DNA from 3 places in the Pseudoalteromonas sp. J2K-J031 genome. Region 1 is predicted to be linked to each of the others. Evidence: predicted binding sites of a transcription regulator. Region 1 holds the regulator's gene; each other region holds the start of a gene.
The links. Region 1 encodes FliA, which starts transcription of late flagellar genes. Its sites were predicted from a motif close to CTAAAGNTNNNNNNNNNNNNGCCGATA; they were not measured.
Positions count from the first base shown of each region.

Region 2: AC3KZC_RS00335 (DUF5610 domain-containing protein) is a predicted target of FliA. The motif match lies at 3,440-3,466, and genes of this name have one in related genera.
Region 3: AC3KZC_RS13610 (DUF3530 family protein) is a predicted target of FliA. The motif match lies at 2,462-2,488, and genes of this name have one in related genera.

Region 1 covers NZ_CM200279.1:2,635,067-2,640,340, forward strand. Annotated here, with positions in the region: gene AC3KZC_RS11865 (chemotaxis protein CheA) at 1-810, opposite strand, end outside; gene AC3KZC_RS11870 (protein phosphatase CheZ) at 827-1,597, opposite strand; gene cheY (chemotaxis response regulator CheY) at 1,615-1,998, opposite strand; gene AC3KZC_RS11880 (RNA polymerase sigma factor FliA) at 2,044-2,727, opposite strand; gene AC3KZC_RS11885 (MinD/ParA family ATP-binding protein) at 2,774-3,631, opposite strand; gene flhF (flagellar biosynthesis GTPase FlhF) at 3,624-5,039, opposite strand; gene flhA (flagellar biosynthesis protein FlhA) at 5,059-5,274, opposite strand, start outside.
Region 2 covers NZ_CM200279.1:67,091-72,364, forward strand. Annotated here, with positions in the region: gene sthA (Si-specific NAD(P)(+) transhydrogenase) at 1-290, opposite strand, end outside; gene AC3KZC_RS00320 (acyl-CoA desaturase) at 303-1,436, opposite strand; gene fabR (HTH-type transcriptional repressor FabR) at 1,577-2,194, shown strand; gene trmA (tRNA (uridine(54)-C5)-methyltransferase TrmA) at 2,208-3,305, opposite strand; gene AC3KZC_RS00335 (DUF5610 domain-containing protein) at 3,498-4,634, shown strand; gene murI (glutamate racemase) at 4,701-5,274, shown strand, end outside.
Region 3 covers NZ_CM200279.1:3,012,927-3,018,200, reverse strand. Annotated here, with positions in the region: gene AC3KZC_RS13625 (aminoglycoside phosphotransferase family protein) at 1-74, shown strand, start outside; gene murU (N-acetylmuramate alpha-1-phosphate uridylyltransferase MurU) at 71-751, shown strand; gene djlA (co-chaperone DjlA) at 741-1,583, shown strand; gene AC3KZC_RS13610 (DUF3530 family protein) at 1,596-2,429, opposite strand; gene rluA (bifunctional tRNA pseudouridine(32) synthase/23S rRNA pseudouridine(746) synthase RluA) at 2,532-3,185, opposite strand; gene rapA (RNA polymerase-associated protein RapA) at 3,228-5,274, opposite strand, start outside.

The DNA of each region.
Region 1 (5,274 bases):
TAATAAAGATTCAAATTCATCTTCCGTGATCTCTTCATCAGATTGTGAATTAACAACTGATGATTTTTTTTCTGCTAACGGGGATGCTTTATGGGATTCATTTACCACAGAGCCAAAAGAACCAGAACCATGCAATTCATCTAATAAAGACTCAAACTCATCATCAGTAATATCATCATTTGATATATCTTGTTTTTGAGCTGTTGTAGCGCTTTTACCAGATCCATGAAGTTCATCTAGCAAACTTTCAAATTCATCTTCTGTAATATCATCAATATTAGCAGTTGAGTTTTCAGCATCATCGACTGGATCAGCACCAAAAAATATATCGTCAAACTCATCTTGAGGCGGTTCATTGCCTGAAGGCTCTTGTACAATAGGTGCACTTGGCGCAGCAGCTACGACAAAATCATCATCAGAAGCTGGTTTACTTAACTTGTGTAATGTTTCAAGTAATTCAGGTGAGGCTGGTTCTGGTTGTTCACGATTCTGAATTTTAGCAAACATTTCATTTATCGTATCAAGTGCTTGAAGAATTACATCCATTAACTCAGATGTAACTTTTCTTTTTCCTTGACGCAATACGTCAAAAATATTTTCAGCTCCATGACATGCATCTACCAACTCTGTCATTGAGAGAAAACCTGCACCACCTTTAACAGTATGAAAGCCTCGGAAAATAGCATTCAATAAGTCAGTATTTTCTGGATTATTCTCTAATTCAACCAATTGCTCAGACAGGAGCTCTAAAATCTCTCCAGCCTCAACCAAAAAATCCTGCAGAATATCTTCATCAACTTCAAAGCTCATGCAGCTGTTCTCCCATTTAGAAGCCTAAGCTTGACAATAAGTCATCAACTTCATCTTGACCCGAAACCACATCATCTCGCTCTGCAGCATCAATAATTGGTCCTTCCGCAACTTGATCAAGTTCTTTATCATGAACTTTAGTTGCCTCTATTTTTTTCTCATGTACAACTTTATGACCATCTACTGGCGATCCGAACACCGTTAGCATCGAGATTAAACTATCTTCAACTTCTCTAACGAGCTCAATCACTCTACGAATTACCTGGCCGGTTAAATCTTGGTAATCTTGAGCCATCAGCACTTGTGTCATTAACCCATGCAACTGATCGGTATTGGATTGAGTGTTTTGGATAAAATGATCCAAATTTTTACAAAGTAACTTAAATTCGCCTAATTGAAGATCTCTTGACATCAAACGATCCCATGAAGGCTTTAATTTGGTTATATCTTCACTTAACTTATCAGCAAGAGGTAAGCTAGCCTCTATTGCGTCCATCGTTTTATTTGCAGCTTGCTCTGTCATTTCCATGACATAGTTTAGTCGCTGCTTAGCGTCTGGAATTGATTCTTTGGTAAGCTCAGAAATTTTATCATCAAACTGAAAATTCTTTAGAGAATCATGTAATTGACGAGTTAGTTTACCTACTTCAGCAAAGAGTTCTGATTGTCCTTCAGCTGTCAATTCCATTAAAAAATCATTAGCTTGTTCTTGCTCTCCTTGCTCAAGCAATGCAACCAAATGCCTTGCTTGGTCAAGGTTAATATGAAGCGCAGCGCTGGCTGACATGAAGCTCTCCTTCCTGTTTAACCTAAACGCTCAAACACTTTATCCAGTTTTGTTTTCAACGTAGCTGCTGTAAATGGCTTAACAATATAACCGTTTACTCCTGCTTGCGCTGCTGCAATAATTTGTTCTTTTTTAGCTTCTGCAGTAACCATTAAAACTGGTAAATGCTTTAATTTATCATCAGCACGAATAGCTCTTAATAAATCAATTCCTTGCATACCAGGCATATTCCAATCAGTTACAACAAAATCAAACTCTTGATTTTGCAACATTGGTAATGCGGTGCTCCCATCATCTGCTTCTTGAACATTGGTAAATCCCAAGTCTCTTAACAGATTTTTAATGATTCTTCTCATAGTTGAAAAATCATCTACCACAAGAATTTTCATGTTTTTATCCAAAACATCCTCCAGTGAGGTTTAAAACCAAATTCACAAAATACTTAATTAAATCCAGCCAGTGATTTTAGCTTTGAGCTTAACCATTGCCTGACCATGTATCTGACTAACCCTTGATTCACTTACATCAAGAATAAGTCCTATTTCTTTTAAATTCATTTCATCGTTGTAATAAAGTGATAAAACGAGTGCGTCTCTCTCAGGTAGACTCTTTATTGCTTCAACCAGTGAAAGGTTGAATTTTTCTGTTTGAGTATGATTAAAAGGTGAATCAAAAGCATGAACTTGATCGTCACTATGTAACACATCTTCATCTACACCTAAGTCTTCAATCCCAATAATCCTGCCACTGTTTACATCATTAAGAATATCATGGTATTCATTGAGCGTAATATCAAGTTTTTCAGCAACTTCTATGTCTTTTACTTCTCTTCCTAACTCTGCTTCTAGCTCTGATGTAGCTTGAGCGACCATTCTGGCGTTTTTATGTACTGAACGGGGCACCCAATCGCCTTTACGAATCTCATCAAGCATCGCTCCTCGGATACGGATCCCAGCGTAAGTTTCAAAACTTGCACCTTTTGTACCGTCAAAGTTTTTTGCAGCCTCAATAAGACCAATCATGCCTGATTGAGTTAGATCATCAAGTTGCACGCTCGAAGGTAGGCGGGCAAGTAAGTGATAAGCTATTCTTTTGACCAAAGAAACATGTCGTTCAATCAGGTTGGTCATTTGCTCAGTATTGCAGTAGCCGGAAACTTTACTCACTCACTAGGCCTCAGCGATTTACTAATTTTTCGATGAAAAACTCCAAATGCCCTGAAGGTTGATTTGGAATAGGCCATTTAGCAGCTTTGGCTGCAAGAGTTTTAAATGCGATGGCTGCCGGTGATTTTGGAAATAAATCAACGATTGTTTTTTGCTTGCGAATAGATTTTCGCATATTTTCGTCAAATGGCACCGTTGCCACTAACTCCAAAGCAACATCCAAAAAGCGATCTGTTACTTTTGATAACTTAGCAAACAGCTCTTGCCCTTCGCGTAAACTACGCACCATATTTGCTACAATTTTAAATTTATAGACGCCATGCTCGCGACTTAAAATTTTAATTAAAGCGTAAGCATCAGTAATCGACGTAGGTTCATCACAGACCACTACAAGTACATCTTGCGCTGCTCGCGAAAAGCTCAATACCATATCTGAAATACCCGCTGCAGTATCAACAATTAGTACGTCGTAGTCAGCATTAAGTTCACCAAAAGCACGGATTAGCCCCGCATGTTCTGCAGGTGACAACTCCACCATATTCTGTGAACCAGATGACGCAGGTACTATGCGAATGCCATGAGGCCCTTCAACTAAAATATCTTCAAGCTCACATTCACCAGACAATACATGAGATAAATTGCGCTCTACTCGCAATCCGAGCATAACATCACAATTGGCAAGCCCTAAATCCGCATCAAGAACAAGAACTCGCTGGCCTTGTTGCCCCATTGCGATTGCCATATTAAGCGAGACATTAGTTTTACCTACGCCTCCTTTTCCGCCCGTCACTGCAATTACTTTCACAGCTTGATTTGTTTGATTCATTCTCCGCAGGCCACTTGCTTGATCTAAAACTGTATTAATCATACATCCCTACTGCATGAGACTCCAAGTTTGGATGTCTTTTAAATTGCGTGTTTGCACGTTTTGCGAACAGTTGTTCAGCCTTTTTTACTAGTTTTTCTGCATTTGCCACTCGAATATCCTCAGGAACCCGTTGACCATTAGTAAGATACCCTATTGGGAGGCGATTTTGAATCGCTATACTAATAATCTCTCCTAAACTAAGACATTCATCAAGTTTTGTGAATATACAACCACTTAGATGTACCTTTTTGAAGTGTTTTACTGTTTCTTGCAATACTTCATGTTGCGCTGTGGCGCTCAGTACTAAATAGCTGCGAATGTCCACTCTGGCATTTTTCATTAAGGTATTCAACTGCTCTGTTAAACGTAAGTCTCGTTGACTCATACCTGCTGTGTCAATTAATACTAGACGCTTATTTCTTAAATGATAAAGCATTTCTGCTAATTCATTTGCATCTTTGACCTGCTTAACTGGACAACCAATAATTCGACCATAAGTTGCAAGCTGCTCATATGCACCAATACGGTAAGTATCTGTTGTGATTAGCGCTATTTTATCAGCGCCAAATTTTTGAGCACCTAAAGCCGCTAACTTTGCAACTGTGGTCGTTTTGCCAACACCTGTTGGGCCCACCAATGCAAAAACACCACCATTACGCAAAATTTCATTGTTACTGGTATAAAGTTGGCTTTGTACCATTTCAAGTAAAGCTTGCCATGCTTTTTTCTCTGACACATCATCAGGAATAAAACACGCCATTTGCTCTGCCACTTCACTGCCGATCCCCATGCCTTTTAATCTATCAACCATGTAAGCTTTTGTCGGGTCTTTACGAGCTAAGTCTTGTGACATTAAACCAGATACTTGGTGCTCCAATAGTTGACGAATTGCAAACATTTCATCGCGCATTGCTTTAATTTCAGCATCGTTTCGAGGGTGAACATTTAACAAAGGTTCAACGGTCTTTTCTGGTACTTTTTTAGTATCAGGTATCAAATCATCTTCTTCAGGGCCTTTATACCAATGCGATGTTGAAACTTTTTGTTGTTTTTCTAACATACTTGATAAAGTTGAAGATTGTGGCTTAGTTGCTTGACGATTCAATAATGCTTCAAGGCTGTCTGCCACCTTTGCTTCTGGCTCTGGCTTTACTTGCATTGCACGAGGGCGAACAAATTGACCCTGCATGCTATCTGTCTGTGTTGTTTGGCGCTCTGAGATTGGGGCTCTTGAAGCTTGGCTAACATTGCTTTTGGTAGGCGCTCTGTCGTAATCAACCGCAGCTACAATCTCAACGCCGTTAGCCATTTTTTTATTCGACATAATTACCGCATCAGCCCCTAGCTCTTCTTTTACTTCATTGAGAGCTGTGCGCATATCTTTGGCAAAAAACCGTTTAATTTTCATAAAAACCCCTTAATCCTGTCTATTGTTGACCTACAGAGCTGACTATCTTGATTTGCTTTTCATCCGGCACTTCTTGATAAGACATCACACGCAGTCCTGGTAATGTGTGCTTAACAAATCGTGACAAGACTGTTCTTAGCATTCCTGATGTCAACAATATTGAAGGCTCGCCTGCCATTTCTTGATTCTGATGCGCTACGGTTAATGAGTTTTGTAAGCGCTCAGCCAGCCCTGG
Region 2 (5,274 bases), 1.2 Mb from region 1:
AAAATATCAGGGAAAGTGAGCTTGCTGCGCTGCTCTTTAAGATTGAATAATGGGTTCGAGTTATATTCAATGAGTCGACTGACTGAGTGCCGTAGTGCTTTTGAAGGAATTGTTCCCCAATGAGCACAACCACCTCCTACAGACGGTTGCTTCTCGATTACCGCGACTCTTTTTTTGCTTTTAGCTAAGTTCATGGCAGTGCCTTCACCGCCAGGGCCTGTACCAATGATTATCGCGTCATATTGATAGTCTATTTTTGGTGATTGTTTTGCTTCTTTTGATTTAGCCACACCGTTTCCTCTTTAGCTGTAACGTGCTCTGAGCAGTTGGGCATTTAATTCAAGCCACGATTGCTTTTGTTTTTGCCAAGCCAATTCAAATTCACGATATTGATTCATGATTGCTGACTTTTCACATTGTTTGAGCATGGTATTCTTTTTAGCGTCAAGCAATTGTTTTTTAAGTTTACAGTAACTTTGCAGCTTTTTGAGTAAAACATCATACTCTTGCTGTAACAATTCAATTTTTGCTTGTCCTAACTGAGTTTGTTTTAAAGTTCGCGCCGTTTTATTGAGTAATGTATCCGCTTTCGCTTTTTCAATTCGCTCAATAGGTGTTGTCTTTAGCTTACTTGTTAAGCCAATGTACGATAGAGATTTTATCATCCATTTAGTCGGATCGTAATGCCACCATCGGATACCATTGCGGTAGTCACTGGCAAAGATATGATGGTAATTGTGGTAGCCTTCACCATAAGTAAATAATGCAAGTAAGCCGTTATCACGCGCAGTATTGCTTTCTGTGTAAGGGCGAGAGCCCCAAATATGAGCAATAGAATTAATAAAAAAGGTAAAATGTTGGCTCAAAACCAATCTGAGAACACCTGCAAGAATAAGCATACCCCATACGTCACCAAAAAGAATACCAAGGGTAAGAGGAATGCCTACATTGGTTAAGATAGTTAAAAGTAGGTAATGGCGGTGTTGCCACATAACGATCTTATTTTTTTGTAAGTCGCGACAATTATTATAATTTGAATAATTATCGCCTTGATAATCTCGTAACATCCAGCCTATATGGCTATACCAAAACCCATTGGTTGCAGCGTATGGGTCTTTTATTGGGTCATCAACTTGACCATGGTGAATTCGGTGATCAGAGCTCCAGTGTAGTGCGCTGTTTTGAATTGCAAAGGCGCCGCCTAGTGCAAAAATAACTTCAATTACAGGATGTGCCTCATAGGTTTTGTGAGCCCATAACCTGTGATAACCCGCGGTAATCGATAATCCGGCAAAAAACATACAGCCTACAAATGCGCCCCAATTTGCAGTGCTAAAGCCGTAATTTACGCCATACCAAGGCACTAAAATAAGTGCAGCGCAAAAAGTCAGGGTAAAAAATAAAACGTTTGTCCAAATAATAGGTGGTTTTTTCATCATAATAATCTCAGCGTACAACTGTACGCTAAAATAGAGGTTCAGCGTCATTCAGTCAAGTTGCAAATGGTATTACAGTTGGTAATTTGATCCGTAAGTAAATATGATAAACTCGTTTTTATCAATGAAGAGGGCACAGAATGTCAGGCGTTCGAGCAAAACAAAAAGAGAAAACTAGGCAAGCATTAATTGAGGCTGCATTTAATCAGTTAAGTGCGGAGCACAGTTTTTCCAATTTAAGTTTAAGAGAAGTTGCTCGAGAAGCGGGGATTGCTCCAACGTCGTTTTATCGCCATTTTAAAGATATGAATGAACTGGGCTTAACCCTGGTTGATGAAGCGGGATTAACGCTCAGGCAATTAATGCGTCAAGCTCGCAGTCGAATAGAGTGTGGCGGCAGTATCATTACGATTTCCATTTACACGTTTATGGAATTTATTGAAGATTCGAGCAATCAGTTTCGCTTACTTTTACGTGAGCGCTCAGGCACTTCTAAAGCGTTTCGAGCCGCTGTTGCGCGCGAAATAAAGCACTTTATTTTAGAGTTAGCTCATTATTTAGAAATTGAGACACACTGCGATGTCAAATTAGCTTATATCCAAGCTGAAGCTATGGTGACGTTAGTATTTAATGCTGGTGCTGAGGCACTTGATTTAGATAAACAGCATCGGGTTGAGCTGGTGGAGCGCCTTATTTGGCAATTGCGTTATATTGCAAAAGGCGCTTCGATGTATAACAAGGACAAAAAAAGCAGCTAAGGCTGCTTTTAATTTATTTTCGGGTTAAAAAGACCCCTGACTCGATGTGATGGGTATATGGAAACTGATCAAAAATAGCAAAACGTTCAACATTATGAGTTTGCGTTAAGGCTTCTAAGTCCCGCTCTAGTGTTTGCGGATTACATGATATATAAATGATGTTGTCGTAGTTTTGTACTAGACGAGTTGTGCCCTCGTCTAAACCGGCACGCGGTGGGTCGACTAAAATACTCTGGCAATTGTAGCTTTTTAAATCAATGCCTTTGAGGCGAGAAAATTCTTTTTCACCTTTCATTGCTTCGGTAAATTCTTCACTCGACATTCTAATGATATCAAGATTAGTAATTTTGTTTTCAGCAATGTTAAATTGCGCAGATGCTACCGATGATTTTGATATTTCAGTTGCAAGTACGCGATTAAATGCCGGTGCTAATGCAATTGAAAAATTACCATTCCCGCAATAAAGTTCGAGCAAATCATTTGAAAGGTTTTGGCTGATATCGAGTGCCCACTCAAGCATTTTCTGATTTACTTTCGCATTCGGCTGAGTAAAGCTATTTTCTACTTGCTGATAAACTAGTTCCTTACCAGCTACGGTGAGTTTTTCAACGACATATTCTTTACCTAAAGCAATTTTTTGTTTGCGGGCGCGGCCAATAAAGTCGATGTTAAATTCGCTGGATAATGTACTTTTGAGTTCATTGATTGCGCTTAACCATTCATCATCGAGCGCTTTATGGTACAACATGCTAACAAGTACTTCGCCGCTGAGAGTTGATAAATAATCTATTTGGAATAGCTTTCTACGTAATATTTCTTTTGTTTTAAGCTCGGCAATGAGTCGTGGCATTAAAGTAAAAATAATTGGCGCAGCAGGGTCGAATTGCTCAACTCGAATTTTTTCTTTGCTTTGCTGATCAAACATGATGTGGAATAAATCGTCACCATCATGCCAAACACGAAACTCAGCGCGTTGACGATAATGCTTTTCTTCAGATGCGAATACTTCAAGGTCGTTCACCCCAAAACGAGCAAATTGAGCTGCAATTGTTTGTTTTTTATCATTGAGCTGTTGTTCATAAAGTGCGGGATTAATTGTGATGACTGCCATCGGTCTGTCTCTGTTTTATTTCGTCGCGCTATTTTATGGAGCAAGGATGATTTGTCTAGTACTATTACCATTCAATCCTAAGCATCTGAGCGCGGTTTTTGAATTGTTATCGTACAAAAAACACTCACAAACTGCTTAAGTTATATTTAGTTTAGCCGATAATAATTCTATAAAGCGTATAGGAGAAAGATCATGAAAATTGGTCTGCCAGGGTTTCAGCCTGCTACTTTGTATAATAACTTTTTGAAAACACAAGTTAAACAGAGTGATAGCTCGGCATTGCCACAAAAGAATTATCAAAGTGATGTCAATGGCATTGCAGCCAAAGTCATGCAAACAAAATTAGCTGACGCACTTTCAATGCCTGAAAATAAAAAAGCGAAAAATGAATCACTTTTTGATTTTGAGGAAGTAGCTAAAAATGTTTTAGGGTTTGTTAAGGGCGCGGTGCTTAAAGCTAAAAATGAAGGTGCTGATGAATCTAAATTACGTAGTATGCTAGATGAAGCAAAAAAGGGAATTTCCATTGGTATTGAAGATGCTAAAAGTGAGCTAGAAGATGCAGGTTTTTTAACTGATGATATTAAAGAAGGGATCAACAAAAGTGATGCTTTAATGTCTGAGGGTCTAGATAAGTTTGCTCAAGAGCTTTTTAAAACCCCAAAACAAGATATTTATAGTAATTACCGTCAAGCGAGCCAATATAGTTTAACTAACGGAGCTCAATTGAGTATCAAAACACTCGATGGTGATGAAATTAAAATCACGTTTAATAGCGAATATGCCCAAGCAGATCAATTAACCTTAAGCGCTGATGATAGAGGTAAGCGTATGGCTATGGAGTCTGTATCTGCATTTAGTTATGGTTTTTCATTAGAAATTAATGGTGAAATCGATGAGCAAGAGCAGCAGGCTGTTAATGCTTTAATGGAAGACTTGCAAGGCGTGAGTGATTTGTTCTTTAGTGGCGATTTAGACCAAGCATTTAATAAAGCCACCGAGCTTTCAATGGATCCATCGCAGCTAGCTGGTTTTTCAATGAACCTGCAGCAAACAGAAATGATGAGCAGTGTTAAAGAGTATCAGCGAAATATCCCAGGTAGCAATGTGGCCGAACAATTAAAACCGCTCAATGAGGGGTTAGGCCAAGCTTTTACACAAGCAAAATCTTTGAAGATTGATGCTCAATTGGCAGGTTTAATTGAGTGGCTTAATCAAGATAAAGATTCAAAACAACTCAATACCTTGCTTGAGTACAGTAAAGTGATATTTGAGCAATACTCTTTATTAGAGCAAGAAGCAGGCAAATCAGATAAAGCTTCGAAGTAATAGCTTCTATATAGTTCAAGGTAAAAATGTGGCAGACTAATTAGTAGTTGTTTAGGAGTATTTAGTTTGCAACCTCATATTGTTATTTTTGACTCTGGCATTGGTGGTACAACAGTGCTGGAGCATATTAAAATCCTTTATCCTTTCGCGAAGTATTCATATTTAATGGATAACCTGTTCATGCCTTATGGTAATTTAACGATAGAAGTATTGCAGCAGCGCTTACTCGCTAAGTTGAAAACCGTTGAAGCCAAGTTTGAAAAAATAGACATTATCGTAATCGCATGCAATACCGCTAGTACTCAAACGTTAGAATTGTTGCGCAGATACACTGAGATTCCTATTGTGGGTGTTGTTCCTGCTATAAAACCGGCTTGTTTAAAAAGCGTTACGGGTTCTGTAGGGCTATTGGCAACACCCGGTACAATTAAAAATGTATACACACACAGTTTAATCAATGCACATTCAAATGATGTAAAGGTACATTTATATGGTTCTACCCGCCTAGTAAATTTAGCGGAAACAAAATTCTGGACGGGTGCAATACAGATTGACGATGTTGCTGAAGAATTGGCTCGGCTTAAGATTGATTTGAAAATCGATCACCTAATATTAGGTTGTACTCATTTCCCATTCTTAC
Region 3 (5,274 bases), 380 kb from region 1:
ACTATCCAGAACTTGAAGAGCTGCAACATTGGCTTAGTGATCACGTTATTCCAAATTTAATCGAGGTATTATGAAAGCAATGATTTTGGCCGCAGGGCGTGGAAAACGTATGATGCCTTTAACTGCTAAACAACCAAAGCCGATGTTAATGGTGCAAGATAAGCCCTTAATTGTTTATCATTTAGAGCGTTTACGCGCAGCAGGAATTACTGAAGTCATTATTAATCTGGCGTGGTGCGGCGAAAAAATTCAGCAGTATTGCGGTGATGGTAGTCAGTGGGATTTAACAATTAAGTATTCGCAAGAAGTACCTGATGGTCTTGAGACCGCAGGTGGTATTATTCAAGCGTTACCTTTATTAGGTGAAACACCTTTTATCGTTATCAATGGGGATATTTTCACCGATTATGATCTCAGCAGTTTAACTCAATTACGTCTTGATGACGGGCATGCGCATTTAGTTTTAGTGGAAAATCCACCGCATCATCCAACAGGTGATTTTGCTTTTTCCCAAGGTTTTTTAGATGCCGATAGCACACCTCGTTTTACTTTTGCTGGTATTGCGCTGTACCATCCTGATTTTTTTGCTGGTTTGCTCGCAGACTTTCGCCCTTTAGCGCCATTGCTTAGAGCTAAAATGGCGCAGCAAAAAGTACAGGGGGAACGCTATTTAGGATTGTGGATTGATGTTGGCACACCTGAGCGATTAGCCGAACTAAATTTAATACAAGGACAGCAAGATGTGGGGTAAGGTAATTGGCACTATTTTTGGCTTTTTGTTTGGTCGTTGGCTCGGAGCCATTTTAGGTTTTTACCTCGGGCACATGTTTGATCGCTCTATCAAGCAAAACTTTGACAAAGTCGGCGGTTTTCAATCGTTATTTAAAGACGAAGAAGTAAGTGAGCGTCAAGCGTTATTTTTTTATACCTGTTTTTCAGTGATGGGGCACATTGCAAAGTCGAATGGCCGTGTGAGTGAAACGCATATCAAAGCCGCTGGTGTGTTTATGGACGAAATGCAGCTGCAAGGTGAAAGTCGCCAAGAAGCGCAAGACGCTTTTCGTGCCGGTAAAAGTAATGATTTTGCTTATATAGAGACACTTGAAGAATTTAAACTGCGCTTTAAAGGGCGGTATGATTTGCTGCAATTGTTTTTAGAAATTCAAATTCAAATGGCTTTCTGTGATGGTGTGTTATCTGACAATGAAAAAGCGTTGTTACAGCAAGCAGCAAAAGCTTTGGGGTTTTCGACTAGGCATTTTGCGTTTATTCTAAAGCGTTACCAAGCTGAATTTAAATTTAATCAGCAGCGTCAGCAATTTCGTGGCCAACAAAATAATCAGCAACGTCAAGCAAGTACTGCGCATTCAGGCATGGATCGAGAACAAGCACTTGCAGTGCTTGGGGTCAGCCAAGATGCAACAGCAGCTGACATCAAAAAAGCATACCGAAAATTAATGGGGCAACATCATCCTGATAAATTAGTATCACAAGGGTTGCCGCAGCATTTAATGGAAGTTGCCAAACGAAAAAGCCAAGATATTCAAGCTGCTTATGAATATTTAAAAAAGAATCCAGCTTAGTTTTTTGTCTCGCTACAAGCCTGATTTAGTTAAAAATCCATAGATTTCTTTCGTTAAACGAGCTTGCTGCTGCGGGCTTGTTTGACTGTTAAATAGCTCGCGTTGACGATAATTTAATTTGTGTTCACGTGTTGCAATGATCTTGCGTTGTAAGAGCGTTTCTTTCACTAGACTGCTATCGGTAGTGCTGAAAATATCCAGTACGGGCGGTTTTATTTTAGCAAAGCTTTTGTTTAGCCCTTCATTTTTAGCCATGTCTGGTAAATAGCTACTTAATAATATGAGCGCATCCACTTCTTCCTCTGGCGTCTTGCTAAAGTAATCAACTAATAATGTCGCAGTAGCTCCTTGTGCAATTACAATCACAAACCCTGGATGGCTGAGTGCAGTCTGGTATACAGCTTTAAAGCGGCTCAAAAGTTGTAATTGGTATGCATTTAAGGCGTCAGTATCGAGCAATTCGCCTTCAGGTGCATGGAACAGCGTGCCATCGTTTTTAATTTCTTGCTGATAAAAGTCAATAGGATCAGGGATATTCATGGCATAGCTCACCCAACCATATTGATTTAAGGTTTTACGCAGCGTGTCTAAACCATAATGATTATTGGCGGGCATGTGCCAATCGGGCATTAAAATGACGATACCCTTTGCCATTGCCGAGGTGCGGTCGCGAAATAACGTAGTAAATTCCGTTTCGCCAGCCAGCACCATTTTAATTTCATCACCGCGGTAATAATGAAATTGATCTTGTTGGAAAATACTTTCAAGTGAGTTTGGGGCTTTAATCTCTGGCGTCTCAGCCGCGACAAGATTAAGACTCCACATTAATAACAATAGGTATCGCACACTCAATCCACTTTGATTGAACAATGATTTATTATCGGCCTAAAAAACAAAACGTTGAGTTTTTTATCTGCGTGTGACTGCAACTGCGATAGCTTGGCTGCCCTAAAAAGGGCAGGGCGAAGTAAATTCTAGCGCCTGATTTGTAACTGGGTGCGTTAATGCAAGCCACTGGGCATGTAATTGTAAGCGACTGGCCATTTGAAATGCTTCAGAGTGGGCATAAAGCTTATCTCCCAAAATAACATGACCTTGCGAGAGCATGTGCACCCTAAGTTGATGCGAACGCCCTGTAATCGGTGTGAGAGCAACTCGCGTGGCATGCTCTTCATAATTGAGTACTTGCCAATGCGTGAGTGACGGTTTGCCATATTCAAAGTTAACCATTTGTTTGGGGCGGTTGGGCCAATCACAAATAAGGGGTAAATCAACTGAGCCTGTTTCAGGTGTTAACCTGCCAAATACTCGAGCGATATAACGCTTTTGTGTTTTTCGGTCTTGAAATTGACGGCTTACGTGGCTATGGGCAGCTTTATTAAGTGCCAAACAAATAAGGCCGGATGTTGCCATATCAAGCCGATGAACAATTTTTGCCGTTGGAAATACCCGTTGTGCGCGTTTTTCAAGGCAATCGGCATGTAACGGATCTTTACCCGGTACGGTCAGTAAGCCACTAGGTTTATTTAAAATCAAAAGGTCTTCATCTTGATAAATAATGTCAAGATACGGAGACATAGGGGGGGAGTAATTAAGTAACAAGGCCGACCTCTTAGTTAGAAGTCGGCCATTTTAGAGAAATGCTTAGTGAGACACAACAATTAAACGGATAGCGTCTAATTTGAGTTGGGTTTTATCAATATGCTGGGCTAGAGCCGTTTGTTGCTTCACAAAGAACCTAATTTCTTCTTCTCGGATATTTGGATTACATTGCTTGAGTGCGGTTAAGCGTGATACTTCATCACTAAGTGCAGCTTCCATATTTGTTTGTGCACTCGTTTTTAAGCTTTGCATTTGTTGCTCTGCTAGGCCTTGTGCCGTCGTGATTAAGGTGTGAATTTGCGGTTGAAGCGCTGTCACTAACTTGCTGCCTGTTTGGCGGCCAACGGCTGAAAGTTGCTGGTTAAACCCTTCAAAGCCGACATTAGCAGCAAGATTATTACCCGATTTATCAAGTAAAATTCGAATGGGTGTAGGTGGTAAAAAACGACCAATTTGGAGTGAGTTAGGTGCGGTTGCTTCGGCAATATAAATTAGCTCAACAAAAAAGGTACCCACTGGGAGTTTTTTATTTTTTAGTAAGGCTACGGAACTTGAACCAAAGTTGTCATCGGCAATTAATTCCATCGCGCCTTGTACCATAGGGTGATCCCATGAAATAAAGTGAATGTCTTCTTGTGCAAGCGCGGTTTCGCGGTCAAAGGTGACGGTAATGCCTTCGTCTTTTAAGCATGGAAATGATGGTACTAACATGTGCTCACTTGGGTGCAGTACAACGCTATTTTCGCCTTTATCATCTTGATTGACGCCAAAAACGTCAAAAATCTTGATCATAAACATGGCTAAGTGGGTTTCGTTATCACGCGCTGCAATGGCTTCAACAAGCTGCTCTGCACGACCTTGCCCACTTGAGTGCAGCTCTAGCAAACGGTCGCGGCCTTGCTCCATTTTATTTTTAAGCACTTTGTTTTGCTTTTCAACTTGCTCAAGCAATGGGTCGAGCTCATCTTCATCGCAGTTATGGCTTGCAATGAGTTCGAGTAATTCTTCAGAGAATTGTTGATACAGTAATTGGCCTGTACTTGATGTGTGCTCAAAACCGTTGATCCCTTCGTGATACCAGCGATACAGCACTTCTTGGGCGGTATTGGCAAAATAAGGCACGTGGATTTGTACATCGTGGGTTTGGCCAATGCGGTCTAAACGGCCGATCCGTTGCTCAAGTAAGTCAGGATTAAGCGGTAAATCAAACAGTACTAAGGTATGGGCAAACTGGAAGTTGCGCCCTTCAGAGCCTATTTCTGAGCATAATAATACTTGGGCTGCATTATCTTCACTGGCAAAAAATGCGGCAGCGCGGTCGCGTTCAATGATGCTCATGCCTTCATGAAATACTGCCGCTTTAATGGCTTCACGCTCACGTAACTCTTGCTCAAGTGTTAAAGCAGTATGTGCGTGGGCACAAATGACTAATACTTTTTCACGTTTAAGTTCTAATAACTTATCAACTAACCAATCAACACGAGGGTCGAATTTTGCCCACGTTGCACTACCGCCTTCGAACTCTTGATAAATTTGCTCAGGGAATAGGGCGCGTAAAGCTCTTTTTTCAGCACTAGGTGAGCCACCTAAATTGCCCATTACCGACATGGCTGTTTGATACTGTTTTGGCATTTTCATTGGGTGGGCAGAGAGCTTTCGCTCTGGGAAGCCACAAATACCTGAACGGCTATTTCTAAATAAAATGCGGCCGGTACCGTGGCGATCAAGCAATTGAGATAAAATATCTTTACGTGCTTGTTCATCACCTTGATTGGATTTTGTTAATAACTCGGCAATGTTTGTGTGCGATAACAAACCTTCAAGGGTTACTTGCGCTTGTGGGGTGATGCTTTTCTCGGCCATTAATTGATTGGCGGCATCTGCGACTTCTTTGTAATGGCTTTCTTCTTCAACAAAGGCGTCGTAATCATAAAAGCGATCGGGATCAAGTAGCTTTAAGCGTGCAAAGTGGCTTTCATGACCCAGTTGCTCAGGCGTTGCTGTTAATAAAATAAGGCCTTTAATATCTTGGCTAAGTGCTTCGATACGAAGGTATTCAGTACTCGGTTTGCTTTTATCAAAACGTAAG